DNA from 2 places in the Pseudomonas sp. AC255 genome. Region 1 is predicted to be linked to the other one. Evidence: predicted binding sites of a transcription regulator. Region 1 holds the regulator's gene; the other holds the start of a gene.

Region 1 (5,717 bases):
TCCGGTTTCCAGTACGGATTGGGCAGGCAGCGCACGTCGAACACCAGGTCGGCGTCGACCGGCATGCCGCGCTTGAAGCCGAACGACTCGACCAGAAACGCCGTACCGGGCTCCGGTTGATTCAACAGGCGCAACTTGATGGTGTCGCGCAGTTGATACAGATTCAGACTGGTGGTGTTGATCTTCAGGTCGGCCAGATCGGCGATCGGACCGAGCAGGGCGGTTTCGTCGTGAATCGCCTCGGCCAGTGAGCGATTGGCGTTGCTCAGCGGGTGACGACGACGGGTCTCGGAAAAACGCTTGAGCAGGGTTTCTTCATCGGCGTCCAGGTACAGCACATCGCACTTGATATGCTTGGCACGCACGTCTTCGAGCAACTCAGGGAAACGTGACAGATGGCTGGGCAGGTTGCGCGCATCGATCGACACGGCGACCAGCGGCTGCGCCAGTTCCGTGTGAATCAGCGCCCGCTCGGCCAGTTCCGGCAGCAAACCGGCCGGCAGATTGTCGATGCAGTAGTAGCCGTTGTCCTCAAGGACATTCAGGGCGGTACTTTTACCCGAGCCCGAACGGCCACTGACAATGATCAAACGCATGATTAGTGCCCGTTCTGCTCGTCCAGTACGACCTGGTACAAGGCTTCATTGCTCGGAGCGCTGCGTAGCTTGTCGCGCACTTCCTTGCGGTCGAGCATGCTGGCGATCTGGCGCAACAACTCCAGATGCGCGTCGGTTGCGGCTTCCGGGACCAGCAATACGAACAACAGGTCCACCGGAGCGCCGTCGATGGCGTCGAAATCGATCGGGGCTTCGAGGTGCAGCAGGGCGCTCACTGGCCCCGCGCAGCCCTTGAGGCGGCAGTGGGGAATGGCGATGCCGTTGCCAAAACCGGTGGAGCCGAGTTTTTCACGGGCGATCAGCGCCTCGAAGACATCCTGCATCGCCAGATCCGGCACTTCGCGGTGGATCAGGTTGGCAATCTGTTCGAGGGCTTTTTCTTGCTGCCGCCCGGCGCGTTCACTTGGGAACGGCCGGGGGTCAGGATGGTTTCAAGTCGGATCATGGATAGGGGTGTTAACGACCGGTCGCGCCCTGGAGGAGGCTCTGGGTCTTTTCCTTATGCTTTTTGAGTTGGCGATCCAGCTTGTCGGTAAGTGAGTCGATCGCAGCGTACATGTCGGTATCTTCTGCGTTTGCGACCACTTCACTGCCGGGAATATGCAAGGTGGCTTCGATCTTCTGTTTCAGCTTTTCGACGCACATCGTGACCTGCACGTTGGTGATCTTGTCGAAATGTCGCTCCAGTCGCTGGAGTTTTTCCTCGATGTAGGAACGCAGAGGTTGGGTCACTTCCAGTTGGTGTCCACTGATGTTGACTTGCATACAGCTTCTCCTTCGTTGCCAGTGCATAAAGCGGCAGGCCGAAAAGCCTGCCACTGGAACGCTGTAACGTGGCTTACATCAACCGCTTGCGTTCGCTCGAAGGCGCGATTCCGAGGGATTCGCGGTACTTGGCGACGGTGCGGCGAGCCACCTGAATGCCTTGTGCCTCCAGTAAACCAGCGATCTTGCTGTCACTCAACGGCTTTTTCTGATTTTCCGCAGCGACCAGTTTCTTGATGATCGCGCGGATCGCCGTGGACGAGCATTCGCCGCCTTCGGAGGTGCTGACGTGGCTGGAGAAAAAGTATTTCAGCTCATAAATACCGCGCGGGGTATGCATGAATTTTTGTGTGGTCACCCGGGAAATCGTCGATTCGTGCATGCCGACCGCTTCGGCGATGTCATGCAATACCAACGGCTTCATTGCTTCGTCGCCGTACTCGAGGAAGCCGCGCTGATGTTCGACGATCTGCGTGGCCACTTTCATCAGGGTTTCGTTGCGGCTCTGCAGGCTCTTGATGAACCAGCGGGCCTCCTGCAACTGGTTGCGCATGAAAGTGTTGTCGGCGCTGGTGTCGGCACGCTTCACAAAACCGGCGTACTGGGCGTTGACGCGCAGGCGAGGCACCGATTCCTGGTTCAGCTCGACCAGCCAGCGCTCGTTGTCCTTGCGCACGATCACGTCGGGAATGACGTATTCGGCTTCGGTCGACTCGATCTGTGAACCGGGACGCGGATTGAGGCTTTGCACCAGTTCGATGACCTGGCGCAGCTCGTCTTCCTTGAGCTTCATGCGCCGCATCAACTGGCTGTAATCGCGGCTGCCGAGCAGGTCGATGTAATCGGCGACCAGACGCTTGGCCTCGGTCAGCCACGGCGTCTTCGCGGGCAGCTGGCGCAGTTGCAGCAGCAGGCATTCGCTGAGGTTGCGGGCGCCGATACCGGCGGGCTCGAATTGCTGGATGCGATGCAGGACGGCTTCGATTTCGTCGAGCTCGATGTCTAGTTCCGGGTCGAACGCTTCAAGAATCTCTTCGAGTGTTTCGTCCAGATAGCCCTGATTGTTGATGCAGTCGATCAGAGTCACGGCGATCAGGCGATCGGTGTCGGACATCGGTGCCAGGTTCAGTTGCCAGAGCAGATGGCTTTGCAGGCTCTCTCCGGCGGACGTGCGGGTGGTGAAATCCCACTCATCGTCATCGCTGCTCGGCAGGCTGCTGGCGCTGGTCTGGTAGACGTCTTCCCAGGCGGTATCCACTGGCAGTTCGTTGGGGATGCGCTCGTTCCAATCGCCATCCTCGAGGTTATCCACCGTCGGGGCGGTTTCCTGGTAGGAGGGTTCCTGGATCTCGGCGGGCTTCTGTTCGGCGTTGTCGGCCAGCGGATCGGCGTTGTCGAAGTCGTCGCCTTCTTCCTGGCGCTCGAGCATCGGATTGGATTCCAGAGCCTCCTGGATCTCCTGTTGCAGGTCCAGGGTCGACAATTGGAGCAGGCGGATGGCCTGTTGCAGCTGCGGTGTCATCGTCAGCTGCTGGCCCATTCTCAAGACTAGCGATGGTTTCATGGCAGGGGCTTAACACCTTATTCGCCGGCGCTTTGCGCCATCCACTACAGGGCGCCGAAGCGCCAAACTTAAGCAAATTATATGCCTGAAACTGAAGTGTTTGCCTAGAGCGCTGTAACAATTAAAGCGGATAAATGCGCCTTGAATCGATACAGCGCTGTCGCGCTTACAGGCGGAACTCGTGACCCAGATAAACTTCCTTGACCAGATCGTTGGCCAGGATGGTCTCGGCATCGCCTTCAGCGATCAGTTGACCGTCGTTGACGATGTAAGCGGTTTCGCAGATATCCAGCGTCTCACGCACGTTGTGGTCGGTGATCAGCACGCCGATGCCCTTGGCCTTGAGGTGATGGATGATCTGCTTGATGTCGCCGACCGAGATCGGGTCGACACCGGCGAACGGTTCGTCGAGCAGGATGAACTTGGGTGCAGTGGCCAGGGCGCGAGCGATTTCCACCCGGCGACGCTCACCGCCGGACAGGCTCATGCCGAGGTTGTCGCGGATGTGGCTGATGTGGAATTCCTGCAGCAGGCTTTCCAGCTCCTTGCGACGACCGGCCTTGTCCAGCTCCGGGCGGGTCTCGAGGATCGCCATGATGTTGTCGGCGACCGACAGTTTACGGAAGATCGACGCTTCTTGCGGCAGATAGCCGATACCGGCCTTGGCGCGGCCGTGCATCGGCTGGTGGCTGACGTCCAGATCATCGATCAGCACACGGCCCTGATCTGCCTGCACCAGGCCAACGATCATGTAGAAGCACGTAGTCTTGCCGGCGCCGTTCGGACCGAGCAAGCCGACGATCTGCCCGCTGTCGATCGACAGGCTGACGTCACGCACGACCTGGCGGCTTTTATAGGCCTTGGCCAGGTGCTGAGCTTTCAGAGTTGCCATTACTGGGATTTCTCTTCGGTTTTCTTCTTCGGCTGGATCACCATGTCGATGCGCGGACGCGATTCGGTGACCTTGCTGCCCGTGGCGCGACCGGCGCTGGCCAGCTTCTTCACGGTGTCGTAGACGATTTTTTCGCCCTGGGTGACGTTGTTATCCTTGTCGATAACCTTGGCCTTGTCGATCAGCACCACCCGGTTCTGCTGGGCGTGGTATTGAATCGTCACGCCGTAGCCCTTGACCGGGTTGGCGTCGCCCTGGGTCTGCAACTGCTCGAAGTAAGCCAGGTTGCCTACCGAGGTCACCACGTCGATGTCGCCATTGGGCGCGCGCGTCATGGTCACGGTGTTGCCTTTAACGATCATCGAGCCTTGGGTAATGATCACGTCACCTTTATAGGTGGCGATGCCATTCTTGTCGTCCAGTTGGGCGTCGTCGGCCTGAATGCGGATAGGCTGCTGCTGATCGTTCGGCAGGGACCAGGCGCTCGCGCTTCCCAGTGCTGCGCCCAGACTGAGCAAAATAGGGAGGGTTTTAACGAGCCTCATACTGTCCTCTTACGTTCGATTGCAGGTGTATCCTGCTGTCCTTCAGGTACGCTTTCATTCCGACGCCAGTCGATACGCCGCCAGCGCCCTCGATTCTAACGGGTTGCGCGGTCTGCGCATATTCTTGCTGCGGGAACACGGTCATGCGGGTGCTGGTGATCAGGGTGCCGCGCTGTTTCTCATCGGTGCGCTGTACGCGTACCGAATCGATCAATTCAACTTCGGTGCCGCCCGAATTCACTTCGCCGCGCTCGCTGGTCACGTGCCACGGGAAGTCGGTGCCGCGGTACATGTTCAAATCAGGCTTGGTTACCAGAGTGACATCGGTGGCCTTGACGTGCTCGGCCTTGTCGGAGGTCATCTCGTACTGCACGTTGCCGTCGGGCAGGTATTGAATGGTGTGCGTGTTGGTCGCGTACCAGTCGATCGGATTCTCGGCGGCCGAGACCGGCGGCTTGTCGAGGAAGCGCTCAGGGCTGATGTTCCAGTAGCCCACCGCAGCGAAAATCGCCGCGATGCAGCCGAACAGCAGGAAATTGCGAAACTTTTTGCTAAACATGGTCAGGCTCACAGGTACGCGGCGTTGGCCGCTTCGAGGCGGCCCTGGGCGCGCAGGATCAATTCGCAGAATTCGCGGGCGGCACCTTCGCCGCCACGGGCGCGGGTAACGCCGTGGGCGTGTTCGCGGACGAAATCGGCAGCGTTGGCCACCGCCATGCCCAGCCCTACACGGCGGATCACCGGCAAGTCTGGCAGATCGTCACCGAGATAGGCGACTTCTTCATAGTTTAGGCCCAGTTGCGCGAGCAGACCGTCGAGTACCACCAGTTTGTCCTCGCGCCCCTGAAACAGATGCGGGATGCCGAGGTTTTTCGCGCGGCGCTCGACCACCGGGGTCTTGCGGCCACTGATGATCGCCGTCTGCACGCCGGCATTCATCAGCATCTTGATGCCCTGGCCGTCGAGGGTGTTGAAGGTCTTGAACTCGCTGCCGTCTTCGAGGAAGTACAGGCGCCCGTCGGTGAGCACACCGTCGACGTCGAACACTGCCAGTTTGATCGCTTTGCCGCGTTGCAGCAGATCGTTGCTCATTACATGACTCCTGCGCGCAGCAGATCGGAGAGGTTGAAGGCGCCGATCGGGCGATCCTCCTCGTCGACGACTACCAGGGCGTTGATTCGATGGTCTTCCATGATTTTCAGGGCTTCGGCGGCGAGCATGTCGGGCCGGGCGGTCTTGCCGTGTGCAGTCATCACCTGGTCGATGGTGGCGCTGCGGATGTCGATGGCGCGATCCAGCGTGCGGCGCAAATCACCGTCGGTGAAGATCCCGGC
Region 2 (5,717 bases), 1.2 Mb from region 1:
GACGCTTCTGCTGTCGTTCGCGAGCCTCGGCCACCAAAGCCGCAGCGCTGGCGCTGTTTTCGCCGGGCTTGGCTGCCGGATTCAACGCGGTTGCCTCCCGCGCCACGGTCAGGTGCAGATCGATACGATCCAGCAGCGGCCCTGACAACTTGTTGCGATAGCGTTGGACCATATCCGGTGTGCACGAGCATTTGCCGCTGGGTTCGCCAAGATATCCACAGGGGCACGGATTCATCGCGGCAACCAATTGAAATCGCGCGGGGAAACGTACGCGATCCTTGGCCCGCGCGATGACGATATGTCCCGACTCCAAAGGCTCGCGTAAAACTTCCAACACCTTGCGATCAAACTCCGGCAACTCATCGAGAAACAGCACGCCGTGGTGGGCGAGGGTGATCTCGCCGGGTTGCGGTTTCGAGCTGCCACCGACCAATGCCGGCCCTGAAGCCGAATGGTGTGGTTGGCGGAAGGGGCGTTGCGGCCAGTGAGTCAGAGGCACCCCGCTGGCGACCGATTGAATCGCTGCCACTTCCAGCGCCTCGCATTCGGAAAGCGGCGGCAGCAAACCCGGCAGACGACTGGCCAGCAGCGTCTTGCCGGTTCCCGGTGGCCCGCTGAACAACAAATTGTGAGCTCCCGCTGCGGCAATCAGCAGTGCGCGCTTTGCGGCTGTTTGACCCTGCACTTCGTTGAGGTCGGGATAGGGCTTGGCAGCGTGCATCAAACCATCGGAAACGTAAGGCTCGACCGGCGTGTGCCCATTGAAATGCGCCACCGCTTCCAGCAAATGATCGACCGCAAACACCTTGAGCCCGGATGCCAGGCACGCCTCTTCTGCATTCGCTCGAGGCACCACCAGCGCCCGCCCGGCCTTGCGCGCCGCCAGTGCCGCCGGCAGCACACCACGCACCGGCCGCACGGCACCCGACAGCGCCAACTCACCCAGACATTCCACCTCGTCCAGGGTCAGGCAGGGCACCTGCACACTGGCCGACAAAATCCCCAAGGCAATCGCCAGATCGAAGCGTCCGCCATCCTTGGGCAGATCCGCCGGCGCCAGATTCAAGGTGATCCGCCGCGCCGGAAATTGCAGTCCGGAATTGATGATCGCGCTGCGTACGCGATCCTTGCTCTCCTTCACCGCCGCTTCAGGCAGGCCGACCATGGTCAGCGACGGCAGACCGTTGGCCAGATGGACTTCGACGGTAACAGCGGGGGCTTCCACGCCAATCTGGGCGCGACTGTGGACAATGGAGAGGGACATGGTCGTTCCTTGAGCTGAATCGGGGAGCCGCTTCATGCGGGTTTTTGAAGGGTAGTTGAGCCGGGTTTCGGTGCTGAAATAGAGGTTTACAAGACGTATCCAGACCCGATGGGCTGTCACTGCTTGCCTGAATTAGAGCGTTGACTCTCGCACGGCATTGAAGGATCATCCCATTCGAGGACTGCAACTGCGCATTCGTCGGGACTGGGCACCAGCAAAAGCTCCCCCGCATTTTTGGCAGCAGAGAAAGCTGGTTTCTCTGAAGTAGTGACGACGGGCTAGCCTGTCGGATTCTGAACCCAAGGCCGTAAAGCCAGGAGCTAAAGAATCGCTGCGACTACTCCTCAAAAAATACTTAAAAGGCGTCCATCGGACGCCTTTTTTTATTTCTGATTTGGTGGTGCTCGTGGTATCTGCCCCACTAACGTGCCATGTGCACGTTTTTGCGGGTACCAAGTCACCACGAAGTAACCAAATCCTGTGGCGCGCTCGTGTCGCGGTTCAAGAATCAGTGTTCCCATAGATGTCCTCAGTACCGCGACCCTGTTTCCACATCGTTGTTCTTTGAACTCACAATAGATTTGCGCCCCCGGGACGATCATTTTCGCAACAATCGCTGCTACCCCATCGGCAGTCTGGCAACCATGCTTGAGCAAATCGGCACTATGGGCTTCCCAAATGTGCACTACGCCAAAACCACTATTCGCTCGACGGTGAATACCTACCCGCAGATAAATCTTCCCGCCTGGCAAGCCGAATTTTGGCATATCGGGGATCGTGCCAAAGATGTAACCACCATCTGGATGCTGAACCAGCGTGTTTTCTTTGAGCTTGAGCAAATCAGACAAGAGGGATCCAGAACCAGAGTGTCTGGCGATCAATGTGTATCGCCTGGAACTCGACGAATAGGATCGACCAGCGCAGGCGAAAGCCACCAGCCTAATCACAGCGAAGAGCTCACGGAATCAGGCGCAGACGCTGATGTTTGTAGGGCCATGCCCTAATATTTGTAGGACGCTGGCGAAAGGGGTGTGAAGGTCTTGTACCGGGAGTCGGATGTTCCACTTTGGCCACTCAACGCAGCCTCTGGAGGCGAAAAATGGACCGCAATGGTATGCGCCCGATTCATCCGGGCGAGGTTCTGAATAAGTAATTCATGGAGCCGTTGGGCATGGCCGTCATGGAACTGGCCATGCCCACCAACTGGCCCGAAAGTGAGATCGAAAAGCTTGTGAAATGCCAGCTCAGGATCTGCGCCGATCTGGCAATCAGCCTCGCCATTCAGCTCAACACTACGCCTGAGTTCTGGATGAATCTCCAATCGACTTACGATTTGCGCAGAGCCCAGCTCCGGCATGCGGGCTCATAGCGATTGCAGCATCCGCGAAGCCCTTTCCACCATGGCCCTGCCCGGGTCGCCCAACCCTCTGCTGAACATTCAGCATCAGATGAGCTTAGAAACCTGGGCTTTTTGGCGCAATCGGACGGCGGTCATTAAGGTTGTAGGACGTTGCGGGGATGGTTCAAGGGCTGAAGATCAAAAGATCGCAGCCTTCGGCAGCTCCTACAGGGGACGCGAATTATTCAGCGGGCGGTGTCAGCTTCGCTTCCATCTCGGCAACCTTGGCTTCGAGGCTTTCGAGGCGGGCGCGAGTACGCGCCAGCACTACCATCTGACTATCGAACTCTTCCCGACTGACCAGATCAAGTTTGCTGAAGGCACTTTGCAGCAGCATTTTGAACTGGCTTTCGATTTCGGCTTTCGGCAGCGGGGTGTCGCCGTTGAAGAGGCGGGAGGCGGTGCCGCTCAGGGCGTCGAGGAAGTCTTTGGGCGCGAGCATGGGAAATGTCCTGGAAACAATGGCCGGCAGTGTATCACGCAGTGTCTATAGTCAATCCCGTTGCACGGATGCACGCTTTTCGCGCAGGGGGACGGACGGTGGCGCACCGTTGTTGTGCGTATCGGCAAAAGCTTTTCTGCCCGAGCGCGTGCAACAGGGGCCAAGAGATTGAAATGCAGGGTTTTTGCCGAGCTGGCAAGGTTTCTGCTTAGTCACCCTCGACCCATGCACTGATGCAGTCGCTGTGACGAATGCAGTGCGGCAGACGAAGCGGGGAGTTTCGTCTGATGCGGTTAGCTGGCGTCAACGATGCGTTACAAAGCCAGGCACTGCGCTTAGACTTGAGACGGGTTTGTTTTCCTGGGGCAAGTCCACCAATTCGGGAGAGAGTTTCATGAAGCTAGTCACTGCCATCATCAAGCCGTTCAAGTTGGACGACGTGCGCGAGTCGCTGTCCGAAATCGGCGTGCAGGGCATTACCGTCACTGAAGTCAAAGGCTTCGGCCGGCAGAAGGGTCACACCGAGCTGTATCGCGGCGCGGAATATGTGGTCGATTTTCTGCCCAAGGTGAAAATCGACGTGGCCATCGACGACAAGGATCTGGATCGGGTTATCGAGGCGATAACCAAAGCGGCCAACACCGGCAAGATCGGTGACGGCAAGATCTTCGTGGTCAATCTGGAACAGGCGATCCGCATCCGTACCGGCGAAACCGATACCGACGCGATCTAAGCGCCGCCACAAACCCAACGCCCCAGGAGAAAACAATATGACTCTGCGTAAATTCGCAGGGCTAGGCGCCCTGTTGTCCATCGTAATGCCCGGCATCGCCATGGCGGCAGACGAAGTGGCAGCGCCAGTCCTCAATTCCGGCGACACCGCCTGGATGCTCACCTCGACAGCGCTCGTGCTGTTCATGACCATCCCCGGCCTGGCGCTGTTCTACGGCGGTATGGTTCGCTCGAAAAACATTCTTTCCGTGCTGATGCAGTGCTTCGCCATTACCGGCCTGATCAGCATCCTGTGGGTCATTTATGGCTACAGCATTGCCTTCGACACCACCGGCATGGAACAGGGCGTCGTCAACTTCAATTCGTTCTTCGGCGGCATGGGCAAGGCGTTCCTCGCTGGTGTCACGCCTTCGAGTATCACCGGCCCGGCGGCGCTGTTCCCTGAAGCGGTGTTCATCACCTTCCAGATGACCTTCGCGATCATCACCCCGGCGCTGATCGTCGGTGCGTTCGCCGAGCGCATGAAGTTCTCCGCGATGCTGATTTTCATGGGCATCTGGTTCACTCTGGTTTATGCACCGATCGCGCACATGGTCTGGTCCGGTAACGGCGGCCTGATGTGGGACTGGGGCGTGCTCGACTTTGCTGGCGGCACCGTGGTGCACATCAACGCCGGTATCGCCGGCCTGGTCGCGTGCCTGGTACTGGGCAAGCGCAAAGGCTTCCCGACCACACCGATGGCTCCGCATAACCTCGGCTACACCCTGATGGGCGCGGCGATGCTGTGGGTTGGCTGGTTCGGCTTCAACGCTGGTTCCGCTGCTGCCGCCAACGGCACTGCCGGTATGGCCATGCTGGTTACTCAGATCGCCACCGCCGCTGCGGCACTGGGCTGGATGTTTGCCGAGTGGGTCACCCACGGCAAGCCAAGCGCACTGGGGATTGCTTCGGGCGTGGTCGCCGGTCTGGTCGCGATCACTCCGGCCGCTGGCACTGTAGGCCCGATGGGTGCACTGGTGATCGGTCTGGCCGCAGGCGTGGTGTGCTTCTTCTGCGCCACCACCCTGAAACGCAAACTCGGCTATGACGACTCCCTGGATGCCTTCGGCGTGCACGGTATCGGCGGTATCCTCGGCGCGATCCTCACTGGTGTGTTTGCCGCACCGGCACTGGGCGGCTTCGGCACCGTGACTGACATCGGCGCGCAGGTCTGGATTCAGATCAAAGGCGTCGGCTTCACGGTGATCTACACCGCGATCGTGACTTTCATCATCCTCAAGGTGCTGGACGCCGTCATGGGTCTGCGCGTAACCGAGGAAGAAGAGTCGGTCGGCCTCGATCTGGCACAACACAACGAACGCGGCTACAACCTGTAAGTACGCGCGATAAAAAATTGCCCGGTTCGCCGGGCATTTTTTTGTCCGGGATTTGTCATTCAAGGTGCGGCTGAAAGGATTTTTCTTACGGCTTTGGTCGTCTTTACGACGAGGCTTTTTCTGCGGGCAATCGCTTACATCGCTGCAGGAATATTAGGGCCTTTGTTTTTTTTCAGAGCACGCTAGAATGCGCCCCGAACGAGCGGAGAACTGTATGTGGCAACAGACTCTGATAACCCTGCGGGCAAGGCCCCGGGGCTTTCATCTGGTGACGGACGAGTTGCTCGCAGGCTTGCCTGAACTCAAGGCCTGTCGGGTCGGTCTGTTGCATTTGTGGCTGCAGCACACGTCGGCATCGTTGACCATCAACGAGAACGCCGATCCGGCAGTTCGTCGCGACTTCGAACGATTTTTCAATCGTCTGATCCCACAAGGAACAGACGGCTACGAGCACAACGACGAAGGCCCGGATGATCTCCCGGCGCACTTCAAGGCCAGCGTGCT

Evidence for each region. The regulator sigma-54, encoded in region 1, starts transcription at its own class of promoters, with help from an activator protein. The targets are predictions, from matches to a motif close to ANTGGCATNNANNTTGCTNT.
Region 2: the regulator sigma-54 is predicted to act here: its motif matches at 3,297-3,316, upstream of glnK (P-II family nitrogen regulator).

Annotation. Positions count from the first base shown of each region.
Region 1 covers NZ_OZ409841.1:4,312,844-4,318,560, reverse strand. The annotation lists gene rapZ (RNase adapter RapZ) at 1-596, opposite strand, end outside; partial or broken gene ptsN (PTS IIA-like nitrogen regulatory protein PtsN) at 599-1,062, opposite strand; gene hpf (ribosome hibernation-promoting factor, HPF/YfiA family) at 1,074-1,382, opposite strand; gene ACZZ0K_RS19635 (RNA polymerase factor sigma-54) at 1,456-2,946, opposite strand; gene lptB (LPS export ABC transporter ATP-binding protein) at 3,113-3,838, opposite strand; gene lptA (lipopolysaccharide transport periplasmic protein LptA) at 3,838-4,383, opposite strand; gene lptC (LPS export ABC transporter periplasmic protein LptC) at 4,370-4,942, opposite strand; gene ACZZ0K_RS19615 (KdsC family phosphatase) at 4,951-5,475, opposite strand; gene ACZZ0K_RS19610 (KpsF/GutQ family sugar-phosphate isomerase) at 5,475-5,717, opposite strand, start outside.
Region 2 covers NZ_OZ409841.1:5,547,543-5,553,259, forward strand. The annotation lists gene ACZZ0K_RS24945 (YifB family Mg chelatase-like AAA ATPase) at 1-1,264, opposite strand, end outside; gene ACZZ0K_RS24950 (hypothetical protein) at 1,648-2,112, opposite strand; gene ACZZ0K_RS24955 (HigA family addiction module antitoxin) at 2,421-2,633, shown strand; gene ACZZ0K_RS24960 (accessory factor UbiK family protein) at 2,845-3,105, opposite strand; gene glnK (P-II family nitrogen regulator) at 3,500-3,838, shown strand; gene ACZZ0K_RS24970 (ammonium transporter) at 3,876-5,213, shown strand; gene ACZZ0K_RS24975 (secondary thiamine-phosphate synthase enzyme YjbQ) at 5,428-5,717, shown strand, end outside.